One region of the Actinoplanes sichuanensis genome, then DNA from elsewhere that is predicted to be linked to it. Evidence: riboswitches for the same ligand, from Rfam matches in the RefSeq annotation. Region 1 holds a riboswitch; the other holds the start of a gene.
The links. A riboswitch is a leader RNA that binds a small molecule or an ion and turns the genes downstream of it on or off. The one in region 1 is predicted to bind cyclic di-GMP.

Region 1 (10,799 bases):
CACCGCGGTTCAACCGATGAACGGTATGGGCACCAACGACTACTCCCTGCCGCCCACCGTGACGATCCCGGCCAACCAGACCACCGCCACGTTCTGGGTGACCGTTTACGGCGACATGGTCTACGAGAAGGACGAGACCGCGAGCATCATCGTCACGCCACGCGAGAACGATCCGCTGGTGGGCGGCGGGCCGCAGTCCGCGACACTGAGCATCGTCAACGACGACGCGAAGCCGACCTTCGTCCTTGAGCGTCTGGAGCGGGACGAGGGCAACCTGGGCGCCTTCGTGCGGTTCTCCGTCACCGGTGACGCGCAGGACCCGATTCCCCTGACGGCGACCCTGGAGGGCGCCGCCGACGACTTCGGCAGCGACCCGGCCGAGGACGGTGACCTCGACAAGAGCGGATTCCAGTCCACCGTCACCCTGCCGCCGGGCGCGCGGCAACTCGAGCTGGGCGTCCTGGATTTCCGGATCGACCACGTCGACGAGTTCGACGAGACGTTCCGGGTCACCGTCGAGGATCCGGACGGGGTTCGGACCTCCGGGTTCGGCACGATCCGGGACAACTGGAACGATCAACAGCCTCGGATCGTGCTGGCGAACCCGATGTCGGTCCTCGAGGGGGAGACCGCCACGGTACCGGTCCGGCTCGACTACACCGGAAACGGTGGCAACACGACCGGCAGCGAGAAACCCATCTCGGTCGACTACGCCGTGCATCCGAACGGCGCGAGTCAGGACGACTTCCGGCCCACCGGCGGCACCTTGGACTTCCCCCCGAACGCCACCGAGATGGGGTTCACCATCGCGACGGTCGCGGATCAGATCCCGGAGCAGGACGAGATGATCAACATCGTCCTGGTCAACGCCAAGAACGCCAGCGCCGACGGTGCCTGGGGCAACATGACGATCAAGGAGACGCCATCGGCGGTGAGCATCGGCCCACCGCCGGCCACCGTCGTCGAGGGCGCGCCGCTCCGGTTCCCGGTCACGCTGGACCGCCCGAGCGCCTACCCGATCAACGTCTCCATCTCGGTCGCGTCCGGCACCGCAAACGTGAACGAGGACTATCAGTCGTTCTACAACACGACGGTGTACTTCAATCCCGGGGAGACGAGCCGGTTCGTCGATGTGTGGACGAACTCCGACAACGTGGCCGAACCCGATCCGGAAACGATCACCCTGGAGATCACCAACACCGGCGGTGCCACGGCGGGAAACCTGACCGCCACCGGCGAGATCGTCGACGGCGTGATCACGGTGACTCCGGTCGGCGAGATCACCGAGGGTACGAGCGGCGTTCGTGACCAGCTTTTCGACGTGCGGCTCAGCGCTCCGGTGGACATGCCGCTGTGGCTCAGTTACGACCTGGTCGCCGGGACCGCGAGTTCCTATCAGGACTTCGACCCGAACTCCGGGCAGCTCAACTTCCAGCCGGGGGAGACCCACAAACAGATCTCCGTGCCGATTCGCGGCGACCTGCTGCCGGAAGGGGCCGGCGAAACCTTCAAGATCCGGCTGTATAACAACTCCGGCGGCATGGTCTACCGGGAGACGAAGGAATACACGTTCACGATCGTCGAGGACGACACTCCGGCCACCGTCCTGGCGATGGATCCGGTGACCGTGAACGAGGGCGGGTTCAACACCATGACGGCCTGGTTCACGGTCCGGTTGAGCCAACCGACCGCGGCGCCACTTCGACTGCAGGTCACCGGGGTCGACGGCAGCGCCGTCCGGGCGATGAACGGCATCGGCGGCATGGACTACGCCGCCTATGACAACTTCGTGTACTTCCAGCCCGGCCAGGACACCGCGACCTTCGGCGTGCAGGTCTTCGGCGACATGATCTACGAGCAGGACGAGACCGCGACGATCGTCGTCCGCCCGGAGGACGGTGAACCGAACGTGGTCGGGCCCCCGCAGGAGGCGACGCTCACGATCGTCAACGACGACGCCGCTCCGAAGCTGACCCTCGACGGCCCCGACCAGTGGGAGGGCAACCAGTGGGCCGGCGTCTCGTTCACCGTCACCGGTCAGGCCCAGGACGCGATCGCCTGGACTGCCTCCGTCGCGGGGGCCGCCGACGACAACGGCAGCGACCCGGCTGAGGACGACGACTTCGACGCGAGCAACCTACGGCTGTCGGGCACGCTGGAACCCGGCGCCAACCGGATCGACCTGGGTGCGATCGCTTTGCGAACCGACAATGTCGACGAGTTCGACGAGACGATCCGGATCAGTGTCAGCTCACCCGGTGCGGGGTCGTCCGCCGGCTTCTGGACGGTCCGGGACTCGGGGAACGACCAGCCGCCGCGGATCATGCTGGGCACGCCGTTGACGGTCATCGAGGGCGGGCCCGCCACGGTGCCGGTGAAGCTGGACTACTCCTGGAACGGCGGCATGACCACCGGCTCCGAGAAACCGATCTCGGTCCAGTACAACGTCCAACCCGGCAGCGCGACCGAGACCGACGACTACAGCCCGACCAGCGGAACGCTGACCTTCGCCCCGGGCGCCACCGAGGCGACGCTCACGATCCCGACCACTGCGGACTCGGTCGTCGAACCGGAGGAGACCGTCAACATCTCCCTGTTCAACCCCAGGAACGCCGACATGGGGAACGGCTGGGGCACGCTGACGATCAAGGAGACGCCGCCGGTGGTGAGCGTCGGCACGCCCGCCGCCGGTGTGGTCGAGGGGCAGACGATCCGGTTCCCGGTCACGCTGGACCGGCCGAGCGGCTCGCCGATCACGATCCGGGTCTCCACCACCGACGGCACCGCCATCGGAGACGTCGACTACGAGCGGATCTACGACCAGTGGGTGACGTTCCAGCCGGGCGAGATCACCAAGACCATCGATGTACGGACCAGGTACGACGGAGACACCGAACCGGGTTCGGAGACGGTCGGCTTGACGATCACCGACACCGGTGGGGCGATCGCCGGAACGTTGACCGCGACCGGCAAGATGCTCGACGGCGTGATCTCGGTGACCCCGGTCGGTGAGATCTTCGAGGGCCACGCGGGCGTCCGTGACCAGGTCTTCGAGGTCCGGCTGAGTATGGCTGTGGACGCCCGGATCCAGATGGACTACGAGATTCTCGCCGGCACCGCGACCCCGTCGGTGGACTTCGATCTCGTCCAACCCGGGCAGATCGTCTTCGAGCCGGGGGAGATGACCAAGCAGATCGTCGTGCCGATCCGTGGCGATACGACCGCGGAGCCGGCCGACGAGACCTTCCTGATCAGGCTGCAGCACATCTACACCACCGTCCCCTTCTCCGGTGGTGGGGACCATCTCTTCAGCATCATCGACGACGACGGCCCGTCCGGGATCGCGGCCGTCGGCTCCGTGGCGCAGGAGGAGGGTGGGGCGGCCACCCAGGCCACCTTCACGGTCAAGCTGAGCCACCCCACCGCGGTCCCGCTGGACCTGCCGATCACCGCCGATGACGGCACCGCGGTCCGGACCGGGAGCGGCGCGGGCGGCCAGGACTTCACGGTCCCGAGTTCGGTGCACTTCGACGCGGGTCAGTACAGCGCCACCTTCGACGTCCAGATCAACGGTGACGCCGTCTACGAGAAGGACGAGACCGCGGCGATCATCGTCAGCCCGCCCGCCGGCGACCAGGACGTGAGCGGTGAACCGCGCACCGGCACCCTCACGATCGTCAACGACGACGCCGCCCCGAAACTGACCTTCGACGGCTTCGACCAGTCCGAGGGCACCGGCGGCATCGGCGTCTGGTTCACCGCCACCGGCACCGCACAGGACCCGCTGCCGTGGACCGCCACGGTCGGCGGCGACGTCTTCAACGGCAGTGACCCGGCTGAGGAGACCGACTTCACCCGGACCGGCCTCACCCTGTCCGGCACGCTCGCCCCCGGCGGCACCCGGGTCGACGTCGGAACCCTGGACTTCACCATGGACTCCGCCGACGAGTACGACGAGACCATCAAGGTCGCCGCCGACCTCGAGGGCGGCACCTCCACCGGGTTCGGGACCATCCGGGACTGGCACACCCAACTGCCGCCCAAGGTCATCCCGGCGGGGCAGGTCTCGGTCAACGAGGCGGGTACCGCGTTCGTGCCGGTCAACCTCGACTTCACCGCGGTGCCCGGCAACACCGCGACGTCCACCGAGAAGGTCGTCACCGTCGACTACAGCACCGCCCCGAACACCGCGACCGCCGACGTCGACTACCAGACGACCACCGGCACGCTGGTCTTCGACCCGTCGACCACGTCGGCTGACATCGCCGTACCCACCCTGCCCGACGCGGACGACGCCGAAGGCGACGAATCGTTCCTCGTCCTGCTCGGCAACACCAGGAACGCCGACCTCGGCGCCACCTCGTCCACCGTCACCATCAAGGGCCCCGCGGCCCCGGTACCGACCTTCCAGGTCACCCCGGACGTGTACGTCACCGAGGGACAGTCCGCCGCGCAGATCACGGTCTCGTTGAGCGAGCCGACGTTCACCCCGGTGCAGTTCGCCGTCTCCACCACCGACGGGACCGCGCGGCACGGTGGATCCGGTCCGGGCGGCGACGACTACATGACGCCGATGCTCCTCCTCACCATCCCGGCCGGCGCGACGACCGGCACGATCACCATCCCGATCATCGGCGACGCGGTCTTCGAGCCGAAGGAATCCGCGCAGGTCACGGTGGCTCTCGCCACCGGCGAGACGGATGCGGTCGGTACGCCGCAGCAGAGCACCCTGACCATCGCCGACGATGACCCGGTCCCCTCCGTCACCCTGAACCCGGTCACCGGGCAGGAGGGCGGCGCCGTCGACGTCATGGCCGTACCGGAGGGCGTGGCGCAGGAACCGATCGACTTCCTGATGAACCTCAGCGGAGACGCCACCGACGGCGCCGATCCCGCCGAGGCGGTCGACTTCTCCGCCGTACCGCGGGCCGTCCTGCCCGGAGGGAGCACCGGTCCGGTTTCGGTGGGTTCGGTCAAACTGGCGGCCGACAAGATCGACGAGGACGTCGAGTCGGTCAAGGTGACGCTGGAGAACCTGGCGGATCCCGGACAACCGGCCGTCTCCACCCGGGTCCGGGTCCTCGACGACCCGATCGACCAGCCACCGGCGGTCGGCGTCGAGACCGTCAGTGTGTCGGAGGGCGCCGGCGTCGCCGAGATTCCGGTGAGCCTGCGCTACGAGACCGGCAACGACGCCACCTCGACCGAACGTCCGATCTCGATCCAGTACCTGACGACTCCGGCATCCGCGGGCGCCGACGACTTCGGGTCCCCGATCTCGTCGAACCCGCTGGTCATCCAGCCCGGCGCGACGAGCGGCACGATCCGGGTGCCGATCACCAACGACAACCGCTTCGAGCCGTCCGAGGTGTTCATGGTGCAGGCCACCGGGCTCGCACCGGCGGACGTCAGAGCAGCGGTCGATCTGGCCGTCATCACCATCGACGATGACGACTCCGCCTCCCGCCCGTCGTTCTCGGCGACCGACACGCTGACCGTCCGGGAGAGCGCCGGCAGCGCCGGCGTCACGGTCGAACTGAGCACGGCGGCGCCCAGCGACATCGACCTCACCGTCGGCGTTCGTGACGGTACGGCCACCGACACCGGCCCGGGAGCCGGCGGCGACGACTACGACCTTCCCCCCACGGCCGTACGCATCCCGCAGGGCGCCCGGTCGGCGACGGTGAATCTGCCGATCCGCCCCGACGACGTGTACGAGGGTGACGAGAAGGCACAGGTCACCGTCGCACTGGCGGCCGGCGAGGACGATGCCGTCGGCAGTCCGCGGGAGGTCACCCTGGCGATCACCGACGACGATGCCGCACCCACGTTCAGCCTCGAACCGACCGCCGCCACCGTGGCCGAGGGCGACACGATCGAGCTGTTCGGCACGGTGAAGGGCGTGGCGCAGCGGGAGTATCGGATCGACACGTCAGCCGCAGCCGGCGCGGCGGCGGCTGACGATGCGGCCGAGCCGGACGACTACGAACTCGAGCAGGCGCCGGTCACGGTGCCCGGCGGTACCCCGAGCGGTACTCGGCTCCGCCTCGGCGCGATCAGCTTCCCCGGCGACAGCATCGATGAGGACACCGAGTCGGCCACCGTGTCCATCGCCGGAACCACCCGCACCTTCCGCATCAACGACGACCCGGCCGACACCCCGCCGACCGTCTCCATCGACGGCGCGTCGGTCGGTGAGAGCGACGGCCGGGTCTCGCTCACCGTCGACCTCCGATTCAGTGGTGCCACCAGCACCGAACGCATCATCAGCGTGCCGTGGCAGACCGTGGACGGTACCGCCGACGCGGGCAAGGACTACACCAAGTCGGGCGGCACCCTCACCTTCGCTCCGGGCACCACCACCGCCACGGTCACGGTGCCGATCCTCGGCGACACCAAGGACGAGTCGGACCAGACCTTCACGGTGCGGCTCGGCTCCGCGTCGCCCGCCGACGTGAAGGTCACCGAGCCGGACGGTCTGGTCACCATCGAGGACGACGACAAGGCGAAGGCGCCTACCGTCAGCGCGCCCGCCAGCAACACCGGCACCGGCCGGGTCACCATCAGCGGTACGGCCGCCGCCGGGACCAAGGTCGAGCTGCTCAGCGCGCCGGGCGTCTCCGGCGGCACGTTCAAGGTGGCCGCCACCACCCAGGCCGACGACGACGGCGCCTACTCGTTCCGGCCCAACTTCACCCACGGCTACCGGGTTCAGGTCCGTGCCGGTGGGCTGATCTCGCCGGTCCAGACCATCCAGGTGCGGCAGGATCCGGAGCTGACCGCGGTCTCCAACGCCAAGGGCACCGCGACACTCACGGTCTCCGGCGACCCTGACGAACCCGGACAGAAGGTAACGATTCAGCGGCAGGTCAAGGGCGGCTGGGACGACCTGGAGGACGGCAAGCTCAACGCGAGCGGCAAGTACTCCACCACCGTGCGTTCCCTGAAAGCCGGGAACAATGTGTTCCGCGCGGTGATCGCCGCGACCCCGTCGCTCGGCATCCTCGCCGGCACCTCACCGGCCCGGACGGTCAAGGTCAAATAGGTCCGAACGTGGTGAAGGGCGGTCCGTACGGACCGCCCTTCACCCGTTTCCCGGGACGTCCACCCCGGGCGGCGAGTACAGTTCGCCGCTGGTCAGGGTGCCGTCGCGGGCCGGTCAGAGCCACGCGACCAGGCCGTTTCCCGGCTATGTGAAGGACTTTCTACCGAAAAACCCGTTCCGCCGCGAACGGTCCGATACGCCGGTTAGATTGCAGTTGGCGCCGCCTCACGCGGATCATCAAATCCGGTGTTTGCGCTGCTGAGAGCCGGTTTCGAATCGGCACCCCGAACCGCCCTAGGTGCGGTACCCGAACAGGCAAACCCGTCGCGAGACGGGGACGCAAAGCCAGGGGCCTCCCCGCTGGAGGTAGCCCAGCCGCCGAAGGAGACAGGAAGAGAATGCGTCATCGACCCATCCAAACGGCGCCGCGAGAGCGGGTGCCGTTCACGCTCTGGGGACGGAAGCGGATCCGGACAGTGCTGGCGACGATTGCCGCCTCGGCTGCTGGTCTGATCCCGGTGGCCCTGGTCAGCTCCCCAGCCCACGCGAGCGTCGACAACCTCATCATCAGCGACGCCGGCGCCTGGGAAGGCTCCAAGGTCACCTTCACCCTGACCTACACCGGCGCCGCAGCCGCCACCTTCAAGACCATCGCCACCGCGGTGACCGGTGTTGGAACCGGGCATGCTGTCGCAGGCGGAACCGACTACACGACCGCGCCCAGCCGGACGAGTTACACCTTCCCCGGCACGGCTTCCGGCGGAACCAACACCGTGACCGTGACCGTGGACACGGTCGCGGATGGTGACAACGCTGATGAGACATTCAGCCTCGTTGTGACGGACGCGCTGGACAACACCAAGACCGCCACCGGCACCATCTGGGCGGTCGCGGACGCGGCCTACCCCGTGTTCACCCTTTCGCCGAGCGCTGCGTCGGTCGCCGAGACCGCGTCCAAGAACGCTTCGGGCGCGACAGTCCAAAAGACTGTCACCGTGACGGCGACGTTGGACAAGACCCTTGCCCACCCGGTGACCCTGCCGGTGGCGACGGTCAGCGCCGGCGCCACGATCGCGGATGCGGTCTCCACCGGCGGTGAGCTCCGTGACTACACGGCACTGCCGTCGACGGCGACGATCACCATTCCCGAGTACTCCTACACGGGCAGCGTGACCGTCGAGCTCTACGACGACGCCGTCGACGAGACGAACTCCGGTGGTCAGAGTTTCAAGGTGCAGTCCGCGGGCACACCGGTGATCGTCAAGTCCGGGGTCACCGACTCCGATAAAAGCACGATCACTATCACGGACGACGATCCGGCGCCGGTGGCGTCCATCGGTAACGCTCCGGCGGCGGATGAAGGGGGCTACCTCAACTACCCCTTGACGCTGGATCGGCAGTCCGACTCGACGTCGCTGAACGTCAAGTACTTGACGGGCGACGGAACGACGCTTCCCGACTCGAACCCGGCAGTCGCCGCCGACCTCGACCCGGCCGTTACCGTGGCCGCGGACGTGCCGATCGCCGCGTACTCGAAGGGCCGCCTGATCGCGGTCAAGGCGAAGGACGACACCGCCTTCGAGGGGCCCGAGAACACCAAGGTGACGATCTCGACGCCGACCGGCGTGACGATCGGTACCGCCACCGGCACCGGCGTCATCAACGACGGCGACTCCGGTCCCACGCTGGACCTGACCACCGCGGGTGACCCGGCCGACGGCCTTCCGAGCGGCACCACCTTCAAGGAGCTCGCGACCGGCGAGAACGTCCGTAACATCGCGGTCACCCTGAACGCCTCCACGGCCGGCCCCTTCCAGGTGCCGATCAAGGTCGACTACTCCTTCAAGGACGGCACCGCGCTGAACGGTGTCGACTACAAGGGCACCGCGGGCAGCTTCACCATCCCGGTCGGTGCGACCCGGGCGACATGGAGCGGCAAGATCCCGGTCACGATCATCGGTGACACCATCGACGAGACCGGCAACGAGACGTTCGACGTGGTGCTGAGCAGCAGCACCAAGACGGTCGCCGAGGCCACCAAGACGATCACGATCACCGAGGACCCGACGGACGACGTCGCGCCGACCTGGACTACTGCGGACGTCTCGATCGTCGAGGGCAACACCGGCACCACGACCGCCAAGGTGCCGATCACCCTGAGCGGTCCGGCGGCGGCGGATGTGCTGTTCACCGCAACGTTCAACACGCCGGGCAGCGCAACCGAGACCGGTGTCAACTCGGGCCTCACTGTCGGCGACAACGACTATGACCTGCCGGCCGTGCGCAGCACGACGATCAAGGCCGGTCAGCAGTCGGCTTTCCTCGAATTCCCGATCAACGGAGACACGGTCTTCGAACGGGACGAGGCATTCATCGTCGACATCGACACCACCAGCACCGTGGTCAATGACAACCTCACAGCAGATGTCCTGCACTCGGCGCGAGTGGCGATCACTAACGACGACGCGAAGCCGACGGTGAACCTCACCCAGATCAGCGGGACCGAGAGCGGTTCGATCCGGGTAGCCGGCACGCTCACCGGTGTCTCGCAGTACCCCTACGACCTGAGCCTCGTCGTGGCGGGTAGTGGAGACAACCCGGCGACTCCGGGCACGGACTTCGAGCTGCCGGCCGGATTCACCACCACGCCCATCAAGATCACCAAGGGGCAGACCGCACTGACCGGAACGCTGGGTGACATCTACCTGGCGCCGGACGACGCCGACGAGCCTCTCGAGACGTTCAGCATCGAGGTCAAGGAGACCACGGCATCGCCGCAGGGCTTCACCGATTCCACGGCCACCTTCCGGATCAATGACGACCCGGCGGACCTTCCGCCGGCGGCCTCGATCCGCGACGAGTCGATCGGTGAATGGGAGAAGTCGGTCGACGTCCACGTGGACTTCGCCTTCGACGAGAACACCAAGTCCACCACGCAGACCGTGAACATCCCCTGGTGGACGGTTCCGGGCAGCGCTCGCGAGGACGAGGACTACAAGGGCTCGAAGGGCATGATCACCCTCAAGCCCGGTGACCTCAGCGCCGTGATCAACGTTCCCGTCATCGACGACAAGTTGAAGGAGAACGACGAGGAGTTCCACGTCAAGCTGGGCGTCGCCACCCCGACGGGTGCGGCGGTGACCCGGGGCGACGGCACGGTCACGATCAAGTCGGAGGACAAGGCCGACCCGGTCACCCCGACGCTGAGCGCGACCGGTCCGTCGAAGGGTGTCGGCCTGGCGAAGTTCGTCGGCACGGCCGCTCCGAACACGACGGTCGAGCTGTGGGGCGCCGCTCTCCCGGAGACCGACCCGAAGGCCTTCAAGTACATCAGCGAGACGACCGCCGACGATGACGGTTACTTCGAGCTGGCGCCGAAGTCCCTCGCCTCCGGCTGGGCGTTCGTCGCCCGGTCGCAGGAGATCAACTCGGCGGTCAAGACCGTCAAGGTGACGCAGCTGCCGTCCTTCTCGGCGAGCTCCTCGAAGAAGGGCAAGCTGAGCGTCTCGGTGGCGGGCAACCCGCGGATGGCCGGCCAGGCCGTCTCGGTGCAGCGTTACACCGGCGGCAAGTGGGTGACCATCGGCAAGGGCACCACCACTGACAGCGGCTGGAAGGGCACCATCAGCGTCAAGACGAAGTCCAAGGTCACGCTGCGGGCCTGGGTCGCCGGTGACGCGAGCATGGGTATCAACGCCGGGTACTCGGCTCAGAAGAAGGTCACCATCAAGTAAGTCCTGGTGATACGAGACGG
Region 2 (10,799 bases), 2.4 Mb from region 1:
CTGCGCGCTGCCAGGACCGCCATCGATGAACCGTCGCTGATGGACATCAGGAAAAGATAGCCGCTGTCCATTTCGATGATGGTCTGTTGCACCGCGCCGGCGTTGAACATCCGGGACGCGCCGTCCGTGAGACTGACCACGCCGGAGGTGATGGCGGCGAGCTGGTCGGCGCGATCACCTGGCAGGTCCCGGGACGAGGCCAGCAGCAGCCCGTCGGCGGAGACCGCGATCACGTGCGCGATGCCCGCGACACTGTCCGCGAAGTTGCTGAGCAGCCAGCCCATGTCGTGCATGGTGGGGGGCCTGGTCACTGTTCGTTCTCCTTAGGAGCCTGTGTTGCCGCGGCGGCGGTCTCGGCAACGCCGTCCGTCCGCCCTCGTTGCACTCCTCTGTGATACGCGGAAAGTAGCCCGCGAACCTCATCCGGACTGCGCCGCTGTTGCGCCCGCGGGGTGGCCTCCACTCCGCCGGGGACGAGTTGGGCCTGCGGGATCCGTTTGGGGAGCCCGGACCGGGTGATACCGGCATCCTTGGGGTCGGACGCCGCCATGGCGCGATGCCAGCCCTCGTCGGCCGCGGTCCGCCAGCGCTCGTCCCCGTTGGTCGGGCGCGGTTTCGGGGCGGGCTGGGCCGGAGCGGTCGGCGGTGTCGGCGGCGGGGCGTACCCTGCGGTCGGCATGCCGTGGCTGTCGGCCTTCTCGTCCTCACCCTCGAACCAGCTGTGCTGCATCTCCATCTGAATGGACGCGGGCGGCGCCAGCGGGGGCGGGGGCTCCGGTGCCGCTTCGGCGGCGGGAACCGGATCCACAGGTTTCGGAACCCGCGTCGGCAACTTCGGGCGGTTCGGCGTCGGGTTCAAATCCAATTCGGACATGGGTACGCCCAAAGGCGCCGTCCGCACCGGAGCCGGGGCCGGCGGTGGAGCGGTACGCACCACCGGCCGTGCCTCCGGGCTGCGGGGGATCCCGATCGGCAACTGGGGCGGCGGTCCCGGCCGGGTCCAGCTGGCCGCCCGCGGTGGCAGCGGGCTCGGCGCGCCCGGCATGACGATGATGTCGGCGGGCAGCGTCACCTCGGCGACGACACCGCCCTCCGGCCCGGGTCGCAGCTCGACCCGGATGCCGTGCCGGGACGCCAGCCGGCCGATCACCGCGATACCCATCAGCCGGAACACCGAGGCGTCCACATCGGCCGGTTCGCTGAGCTTGATGTTGAGCTGTTCCATCTGCTCGGCGGAGATGCCCAGGCCGCGGTCCTCGATCCGGATCACGGCGTGCTCCCCGAGCCGCCCGGCCTGCGCCATCACCACGGTGTCCGGCGCGGAGAAGCGGGTGGCGTTGTCGAGCAGTTCGGCGATCAGCCGGACCACGTCGTTGACGGCGGCCGCGGTGATCAGTACGTCGGTGTCGACGGTGCCGAACTCGATCCGGTGGTAGAGCTCGATCTCCGACTGGGCGGCCCGGAGCGCGTCGATCAGCAGCGCGTCCTCGCGGCGCGGGGTGCCGACCTCGGCGCCCGCCAGCACCAGCACGTTCTCGTCGTTGCGGCGCATCCGGGTGGCGAGGTGGTCGAGTTCGAAGAGGCGGGCCAGCCGCTTCGGGTCCTCCTCCATCCGCTCGATCTGGTCGAGCTCGCCGATCATCCGGTCGACCAGCGACTGGCTACGCCGGGCCAGGCTGAGGAACATGGTGGAGAGGCTGATCCTCAGGGCGGCCTGCTCGGCGGCGACCCGGATGGCCTCCCGGTGGACCATGTTGAACGCCTCGGCCACCTCGCCGAACTCGTCACGGTCGGCGAGGTTGATCGGGTCACGGCTCTGCGCCACGATCCGGTCGACGCCGCCCTCACCGAGGCTCTCCACGTCCTGGAGCAGGCTGACCGCCTCGGGCAGGTCCCGGCTGGCCACCGCGAGGGCGCCCTCCCGCAGACGGCGCACCGAGAGCAGCAGTGACCGGCCCAGATAGACGGCGATCGTGACGGTCGCGATCAGGACCACCAGCACCGTGATGAACTCGACGGTGGCCAGGCGGGTGGTGGAGGTCCGCGCGTCCTCGGCGAGGGTGACGGTCTGCTCCTCCAGTTGCCGTTCCACGCCACGGAACAGCACCGTCACGTCACCGAAGGCATCCGAGACCTCGTCCAGACCGGCTGCTCCGTCACCGGTCAGGCGGGCGCTCAGCTCGTCGGCACGGGCGATCGCCGGATCGGCGAGCACCGAGTCGACCAGGGCGACCTGGTCGCGGGTGGCCACCTCACGGAGGTCGGCGAGGGCCGAGGCGCGGGTGGCCTGCGCCGCGATCAGCGCCCGCTGCCGCTCGGCGTCGAGGCTGTCGGTGGCCCGGGCGATGTACGCCAACGCGGCCTGTTCGGTGGCGGCGCTCTCCAACTCGGTGAACGCGGCGACGGTACGCAGGCCGTCGGCGACCTCACCGCGCTCGGCGATCTGGCTCAGCAGGTTCTCGTACCCGTCGAGGCCGGCCAGGACGGCGCCGTAGCGCTGCGCCACGTCGGCCAACCCCGGCACGCTGCGCGCGTCGACCGCGGTCCGCAGGTCGGTCAGGCTGCCCAGTTGGGCCTCGATGGCGGTGAGGCGGGTCTCGACCCGTTCCGGGATCAGTACGATCGCGGCCCGGTCGGTACGGAACTCCCGCGCCTGCGAGTCGACCGCCTTGACCGCCTCACGGAAGCCGGTGACCGGCCCGTCCGGCGTGGCCAGGAACTCGACGGCGGCCATCCGCTCGTCGTGCAGCAGTCGGCTCAGGTTGGAGATGTCGGTACCCAGCTCGGCGAGTTGCGCGACCCGCTCGGCGTCACTCGCCTCCTGGCCGACCTGGAGCAGCCGCATCGACGAGACACCGGCCACCGCGAGCAGGGGGAGGACCAGCATGCCGGCGAGCCGGCTCCGAAGTCGTGGCCGCCGCTGACTCCGTAGGCCCCGTCGCGCAGCCAGGGGCGAGGATCCCGTGCTCACGACATCTCCTTCACGGTCGTCCCCACTCCGCGCCACGGCGGGAGGCGGCCCCTTCCGGGCCGCGGTCCGGCCCCGTCCGATGGCCGCAGCAAGGCCCGCGCCGTTTCCGGCACGGCGGCGATTTCATCAGAACGCCAGGCCTTTTGGGAAGTCTGGATCCTCCTGTAAAAGGCTCCGCTGTCCGGGTGATAAGTGCGCGCGACTTCGCCCGGCGTCAACTCGCCCGGTGTTGACGTGCACGAATACGTCACGCACAACCGTCCGTGAGGTCATGATCACCGGACACCATCAGGATTCCAACCACTATGTGGGAGTTCTGTCCCGCGACCTCGATGAACACGTTGACAAGGTTTGGCGTGACATGACGGACTCGTTGTCCGTGCGCGACAGTGTCCACTCTGGACTCAACAGTTGGCAAGTCGCTCGGGAGTTGCCCGCAAGTCACCGTAAGTGACCGATTTTTGATCGATGAACGTCGATCATAGACGCACGCGACTTTAGGCTGCCTTAAGAAGACGACCCCGGACTGGCGCATCATGTGGAACATTCCGTAACGTGCCCACCATGGCATTTCGGAGCTGGCTGAAGCTGCTGGCCGCCACCACCATGGCGGCCGCGGTTGTCGGGGCCGGTCAACTCGGCATCGCCTACGGGCTGGGCATGGTGCGGCTCGACCAGACTTTGGAACTCACTCAGCGTGACCAATGGACAGCGCAACTGGCCTGGGTCGCATGGATCACCATGACCGCCGCCGCCATCGGTGCCGTGGTCGCGACCGGCCTGCGTCCCCGCTGGTCAGCGCGCCCGGTCAGCGCCGGCGGCGCACTCGGGATGGGCCTGGCGGCGGGTCTCGGCGCCCTCGCGGTACTACCGCTGACCATGCAACCGGCCCGCGCCGCCCAGATCGCCGGCGTGCAGCCGGTCCTGGTCATCGGCATCTGCGCCGGCCTGGGCGCGGCCACCGGCATCTTCGCCGGTTACGCCGCGGCGGCCCGCGCCGTCGCCCGCTGGAGCGTCGCCACCCTGACCGTCGCCGTCTGGTCCGTCGCCCTGATCTCGCTCGCGCCGTCCCTGCTGCCCGGCCGCACCCAGGACGCCGCCCGTCTCGGCGTCCTCGAAGGCGACCTGATCCCCGGCGCGGTCGTCGAGCACACCCAGTTCGCCACCATGCCGGTCATCGCGCTGCTGGCCGGGCTGATCGTCGGATGGGTCGCCCGCGGCCGAAAGATGCCGACGATCACCGTGGCCCTCAGTGGACTCGCCGGTCCGGCACTGCTGACCGTGGCTTATCTGATCGCCGGCCCCGCCGCGGCCGGCGGCTTCCGCCTCGACCCCTACTGGGGTGCGATGACCGCGGCCGGCGCCGGCGTGCTCGGCTCGGTGCTGGCCGCCATCATCCGCAGCACACCTGAGCCGGCCCGGGCCCCTGAGCCGGAGACCCCGGTCGCCGACACACCCACCGACGCCAAGCCCGAGCCGGGACCCGTCACCGCCTCCGGTCGGGCCACGCTGCCCCGCCGGGACGTACCCGTGCAGTCCGCCATCGCGCAGGCCGCGGCGGTCGCGGCCCGCCGCCCGGAAAACGAGCTGCGTCCTTCGGACACCGGCGTCCTCCCAGTGGCGGTCGCCGAGCGCCCACACCCGCTGCAGGACCTGAGCAGCTCGGCCCCGTCCGGGTTCGCCGCGTACCCCCCGGCGCCCCTACCGGGCGGCGCCACGCCGGCCACCGCCTACCCTCCGACTCCTTCCGCGGGCGGCGTCGCACCGGCCGTCACCCATCCCCCGGCACCCCTGCCCGGCGGTGTCGCGCCGGCCACCGTCTATCCCCCCGGCTCCTACAGCCAGGCTTCCGCGGAGCCACGTTTCTCCGGGCAACAGCAGCAGGCGCCCGCCAAGGCCTCAGGCGGTCTGCGACGCGGATGGCGTACGCGTAAACAGCCCCCCGAGCCACAGCCCGCCTCGCCGTCGCCGGCACTGACCGGCGACACCGGATCATTCAACGGTTTCGCCGCCACCCAGCCCGGCCCACGCACCGGAATCGACACCGCCGAACACCCGCGGGTCGCACAGCGGGCCCCGCTGACCCCGGAGCCGACGCCGATCAGCGCCCCACTGCCCCAGCCGACGCCGATCGCGCCACCGCCCACCGCGCCCAGCGCGCAGGGCCGCAAGGAAGACGAGTACGTCAACTGGGTCAACGGCCTCGGCGGAGCCTGACCAGAAACGTCGAAGGCCCGGACACGATCACGTGTCCGGGCCTTCGTCATCACCTGCCGCCGCCCACCGCGTCACATCGACGTTGCCGCCGCCCTCTCCCCCGGTTGCATCGTCGTGAACTCCTGGCCAGAGCCCTGCCGCCGGAGTTTCGCCGCCGTAAAACATCGGCAAACGCCGATGGAATGATGGGATCGGGAGGTACCGCGAAGCACTCAAAGAAGTGACGATTGTCGATGTCCGGGTTCATCCCCCACCGAACATCGGGAGTCCGAACATGATCACCCGCATCGGCCGGTTCTTCTCCGGCCTGGCCCTGGTCCTGGCCCTCTCCGGGACCGCCCTCATCGCCCCCGCGGTCGTGTCACCGACGTCGACCGACGCGGCTCAGGCGGCCGTCTACAGCACCTGCACGATCAGTCGCTGTTCGGCCGCGCGTACCGCTTTCACCGGCTGGCAGTCCCTCGGCTGGCCCACGTCGGCCGGCTGGTACTCCTGGCCCTACGGCAACTACAACTACACCGGCGGCCAGTTCTACAACCGCGAGGGCCAGCTCCCCACCGCCACATACAGCGAATACGACGTCTACTCCCGCGCCCGAGGCGCTTCCCGCGACGCCTACCGCATCGTGGTCAACCGCAGCACCCGGGTCGCCTACTTCACCCCCGACCACTACGTGACCTTCTACAAGCTTTAAACCCTCTTCTTCTGTACGCGCGGCGGCCGTCCCCCGACGACCGCCGCGCTTGCGTTTGTGGCTGTTACCGCATGGCTGCCCGTTCCCCGCAACCAACCGGCAACCGCATAACACCGCCGCTGATCTAAGGCAGCGAAATCCTGAAAGTCCCGCGAAAAACCGTCCCCCGAACCATCAGCAGGCCCCCTCCCCGACCGAAACAACTGGCGCAAGCAACGAGCACCCGCTCGGCCGACAAACGCAAACCCGTCGCAAGCCGGGGACGCAAAGCCACAGGGCCCACGAGGCCGGCTGGGCTACCGACCAAGGGGAGACACACATATGCGCAACATGATCCAGCTGCTGGGCGGCGTCGCCGTCGCCGGCGCCGTCGCCGCCGGTTCCACCGCCTTCACCGCTTCAGGCCTTAGTGGGGCGCCTGCGTCCACCTTCGTCGGCGGAAAGGCTTCGCTCGGCGTCAAGGGTGCGGTCATGTCCTCCTTTGCATTTGACTTCGACGGCTCCGACCCGAACAAGATCACCGGCCTGCACTTCAACCTCATGGACGACGCCGGCGCTGCCCTGTCAACGAGCCCGCAGCCCACGGTCGTGGTCACGGTCACGGGTGATGTAACCAACGCCACCGATGCCACGCCCACTTGCGTTCGCACCACCAACACGTGGCAGTGCAATGCCGATGGCAGCAGCGCCTACTTCACGGCGCTTACCAACGTCGCCGTTCAGGTTTCATGAGAGGCTGAATAACGAGCCTCGGTTCGGGTGGGTCTCGTCGAGACCCACCCGACTCATCGTTTGACGGAGTCAACATTCGCCCGTCGATTCGTCGTCTAGTCATGGCCGCCGTCCTTGCGACGGCGGCCATCGGTGCGTGGGGCATCAAAACTGAACAACTGTCATATGTCGTAACCCACGGCATCAGCATGCAACCCACGTACCACGCTGGCGATCTCGTAATCCTCCTCAAGTTCGATTCATACGAGGTGGGACAGATTGCCGCATACGATGGCACGGACGGCGTAGAAGTCTTGCACCGGATCATCGGCGGCAGTGCCGATACTGGGTTTGTCTTGCAAGGGGACAACAACAAGTCGATCGACCATGCCCAGCCCAAGTCCGATGAATTGATCGGACGTGCCGTCCTGCATATCCCCAAGGCTGGCACCTGGATCCAGCCCCTGCTCAGTCCTACCGGGCTGGGGATGCTCGGCTTCTTGTTCGTCAGTGGTGGAGCGGCCCGCGCCAAGTCGAGGCGCGACATACTGCGTGGTCGCAGCAGGAAGAGAGTGAAGGGCATGTCTGGCGGAGGCGGCTCTTGGGCAACCGCAGCGGCCGTGTTCAAGGCGGTCAGCCGTCTACACCCCGCCCTTCGAGTGTTAGCCGCAGTCACCGTTGTGTGTGGCGTCCTAGGCCTCGCACTCGGCTCACTTGGATGGATTAAGCCGGTCACCGAGATCGTTACGGGAACTGGAAGACCCGGCGAATCGATGACCTTCGCCTACTCTGCCGAAGTACCGCACTCTGCGGCCTACGACGGAACGACCGTCTACTCACCGGATCCGGTATTTCGGAAACTTGCCGGGCTGATCGATCTCCACCTGAACTATCGGGGAGAGGCAGGCCGGATCGAGGTTACCGGTCGCCTCGCGGCCCAAAACGGCTGGCACAAGACCCTTCAGTTGTCCCAGCCACAACAGTTCATGACTGACCGATATACCGGGACGGTTCAAATCAATCTTGAAGCCATCGATCAGCGCATTGCAGCCGCCGGCACGGCGATCGGGGCAGATATGACCGGAACTACCCTCGCGATCACCGCTCGCGTAGAGCACAACGACGGTACCGTCTTCGAGCCGCAGATCTCCCTGAACGTTTCTCCGCTTCTCCTCACGCTCACCAGCGGCCCACAGTCACTAGTGGTGGATCAATCGAGCGCCTCGGTAGGCAGCAGGATTCAGGATCGTCAGATCGGCGCCTTCGGCTACGACCTGGTCACCGCGGCCTCTGCTCGGAAGTATGCCGTCTATCTGATCCTCGCTGCATTGGCCGGAGCCGGAATCGTGGCATGGATGGCGCTGGGGCACGTGCCCTTGCGAACTCGCACCCAGATCCAGCGCCGCTACCCACACCTGATCGTTCCGGTGGAGCCGATGGCCAGCCCTCCTGGTAAGCCTGTCGTCGTTGTCGATACCTTCCCGGCGCTGGTGAAGCTTGCTGAGAAATACGGGCAACTGATCCTCACCTGGACTCGGCCTGATGGTGCGGACGACTTCGTGGTTCGGGATGAAGGCATCCTCTACCGGTATCGGATCGAGCCGAACTTGGTTCCGGTCGTCCCGGCGAAGGTTGAGAGGCAGCCGGCCGCCTCCTCTCCCTCGGGGCGGGTCGCCCCCGGGGCCGGGACTGTACCGCCTCTGCAACTGCCGCCGGTTCCCGAGACGCCACCAGAATTGCAAGCCGATCTGCGGGAAGCCGAAGACCCTGCCAGGCTCGAAGGCGCCCCGGTGAACAAGACGGCGCCCCGCAAACGCGCCTCTCGTACCGCAGCCGCCAAGGCCGCCGCGAAGACGACCGCCACGAAGGCTGCCCCCACGAAACGCGCTCCGGCGAAAGCCCCCGCGAAACGCACCCGCGCACAGGCGAAGACCCCCAGCGCTCCCGCTCCCGAGGCAGCCATGACGGCGGCATCCGAAATCGCGTTCTCCCCCGACGAGCCGACGCAATCGGCCTTCGACGCCGGCGGTCTCGAAGCAGGTGGGCCGGATGTGACCACCGATGCCGCCCAGAGTCCCGGGACCGGCGTTACCGCCGAGGCCATTGTCGAAGCGATGGATCTGCAGCCGGAACGGGTTCCGACGGACGAAGCCTCCGCCAGCACTCCCCTGCCTGGGTCGACCACTGACAAATCCGGCACCAGTCTGGCCGCCGAACCCGAACTGAAGACGTCGCCAGAATCTACGTCCGATTCCGGGCAGCCGGAACAGGACCCGGCGGCGCTCGCCATCCCACCGGAAACGCACATACCCGAGGACACATCGTCCGCGCACCCGGAAGGACTAAAAGTCGAGGCGGATTTACTCCCCTTCGAGCGGGGCCAGGTTACGGCCGGGACCGAGGACCCGGACCGAGATGCGGCCGAAACGGAGCACCCCGTCGCTCAGGCGAAGGTGATCACCCCCTCACCGGGCGCGGAAGCCGCAGAACCAGTCGGCCACGCCGCCAAGCCCGAACATTCAACGACGGGTCCGAAGGCCCAGACCGCCGCGCCCGGACAGTCAACGGTAGAACCAGATGCCACCGCCCTCGGGCCCGGACGACCAACGACCGAATCCGAAAGCACTGTGGCCGAGCCTGCGCCGACCGAACCCGCGGGTCCAGAGGGCATCGAACCCGAACCCGCTCCGGAAGCGATCCGGCTAGAACCGTCGGCTATGACCGAAACCACCCAGGCGGAATCCACCACAGCACCGGAGACGGCCCGGCCCGAGGCGACGGATTCCCGGCCTTCGCGGAGTCAGCAGCGGACCAGCCGCCGAAAGGGCCGCTCGCGTCGCTCCCCGCAGCCGGCCATGGACGAGCCACCCACCGCAGACCGACCCGCGTCGGCGGACGAGCCCGTCGAGCAACCGACCGCAGTAATTCCCGACGCCCCGGCCAACGAGGCGCGCGAGGCAATGAAGGACCTGGCCGACCGCAACCGCCCCATCACCACGCCAGAGCCGGAACCCGAGGCTCAGCCCGAGCCGAAGCGCGAACCCATCTACGACTTCCTGCCGGCGGCGAAGCGCGCCCCGAGCCCTCCAGACCCTGAAGACGAGCCGGAAGCTTGACCTGCACAGGCAGCCGAGGGCCGAGCGGATCTTGCACGATTCTCCCCGCCTCTACGACCTTGCCGAATTCTTCCCAGCAGCGAATCGGCCGCAAGATCCACTTGGCTGTGCGGACCTTGCGGGCCAATACCGACCAGAACTGAAAAGTTCGCCATATCAAATCAGATGTGGAGTTTCGCGCAAGATCCACGCGCCCGCCCGGCGACCGCAACGACGGCGAGAGCGACAACGGCGCCGAATCGTCGTCCTAGGCGGTAGGCGTAACCGGCAGGTAGACCCGTCCACCGGCGTCCACGAACTCCGTCGACTTGGCCTTCATGCCGGCCGCCCGGATCTCGTGGCTGATCTTCATGGAGCAGAACTTCGGCCCGCACATGGAGCAGAAATGCGCCGTCTTGGCGGGCGCCGCCGGCAACGTCTCATCGTGGTAAGACCGCGCGGTGGCCGGGTCCAGCGCCAACTCGAACTGGTCCTCCCACCGGAAGTCGAACCGGGCCCGGGACAGCGCGTCATCCCACTCTTGAGCACCCGGATGCCCCTTGGCGATGTCCGCCGCGTGGGCCGCGATCTTGTAGGCGATCATCCCGGCTTTGACGTCTTCCTTATTGGGCAGCCCGAGGTGTTCCTTGGGCGTGACGTAGCAGAGCATCGCCGTCCCGAACCACCCGATCATGGCGGCTCCGATGGCCGAGGTGATGTGGTCGTAGGCGGGCGCGATGTCGGTCGCGAGCGGCCCGAGCGTGTAGAACGGCGCCCCGCCACACAGTGAAACCTGCAGATCCACGTTCTCTTTGATCTTGTGCATGGGTACGTGCCCGGGCCCCTCGACCATCACCTGGACGTCGTACTCCCACGCGATATGGGTGAGTTCGCCGAGGGTGCGCAGCTCCGCGAACTGGGCTTCGTCGTTGGCGTCGGCGATCGATCCGGGACGGAGCCCGTCGCCGAGGGAGAACGTGATGTCGTACTCCCGGAAGATCTCGCACAGCTCCCGGAAGTGGGTGTAGAGGAAGTTCTCCCGGTGCTCGGCGAGGCACCACGCCGCCATGATCGACCCGCCGCGGGAGACGATCCCGGTGACCCGCTCAGC

Region 2: another riboswitch for cyclic di-GMP. It lies ahead of Q0Z83_RS40405 (hypothetical protein); the one in region 1 lies ahead of Q0Z83_RS51510 (Calx-beta domain-containing protein).

The regions. Positions count from the first base shown of each region.
Region 1 is NZ_AP028461.1:11,218,762-11,229,560, forward strand. It holds gene Q0Z83_RS51505 (Calx-beta domain-containing protein) at 1-7,045, shown strand, start outside; cyclic di-GMP riboswitch class I at 7,350-7,428, shown strand; gene Q0Z83_RS51510 (Calx-beta domain-containing protein) at 7,522-10,779, shown strand.
Region 2 is NZ_AP028461.1:8,813,490-8,824,288, forward strand. It holds gene Q0Z83_RS40385 (roadblock/LC7 domain-containing protein) at 1-311, opposite strand, end outside; gene Q0Z83_RS40390 (sensor histidine kinase) at 308-2,887, opposite strand; gene Q0Z83_RS40395 (hypothetical protein) at 3,536-5,188, shown strand; gene Q0Z83_RS40400 (ribonuclease domain-containing protein) at 5,463-5,882, shown strand; cyclic di-GMP riboswitch class I at 6,112-6,186, shown strand; gene Q0Z83_RS40405 (hypothetical protein) at 6,204-6,614, shown strand; gene Q0Z83_RS40410 (DUF5305 family protein) at 6,716-9,709, shown strand; gene thiC (phosphomethylpyrimidine synthase ThiC) at 9,957-10,799, opposite strand, start outside.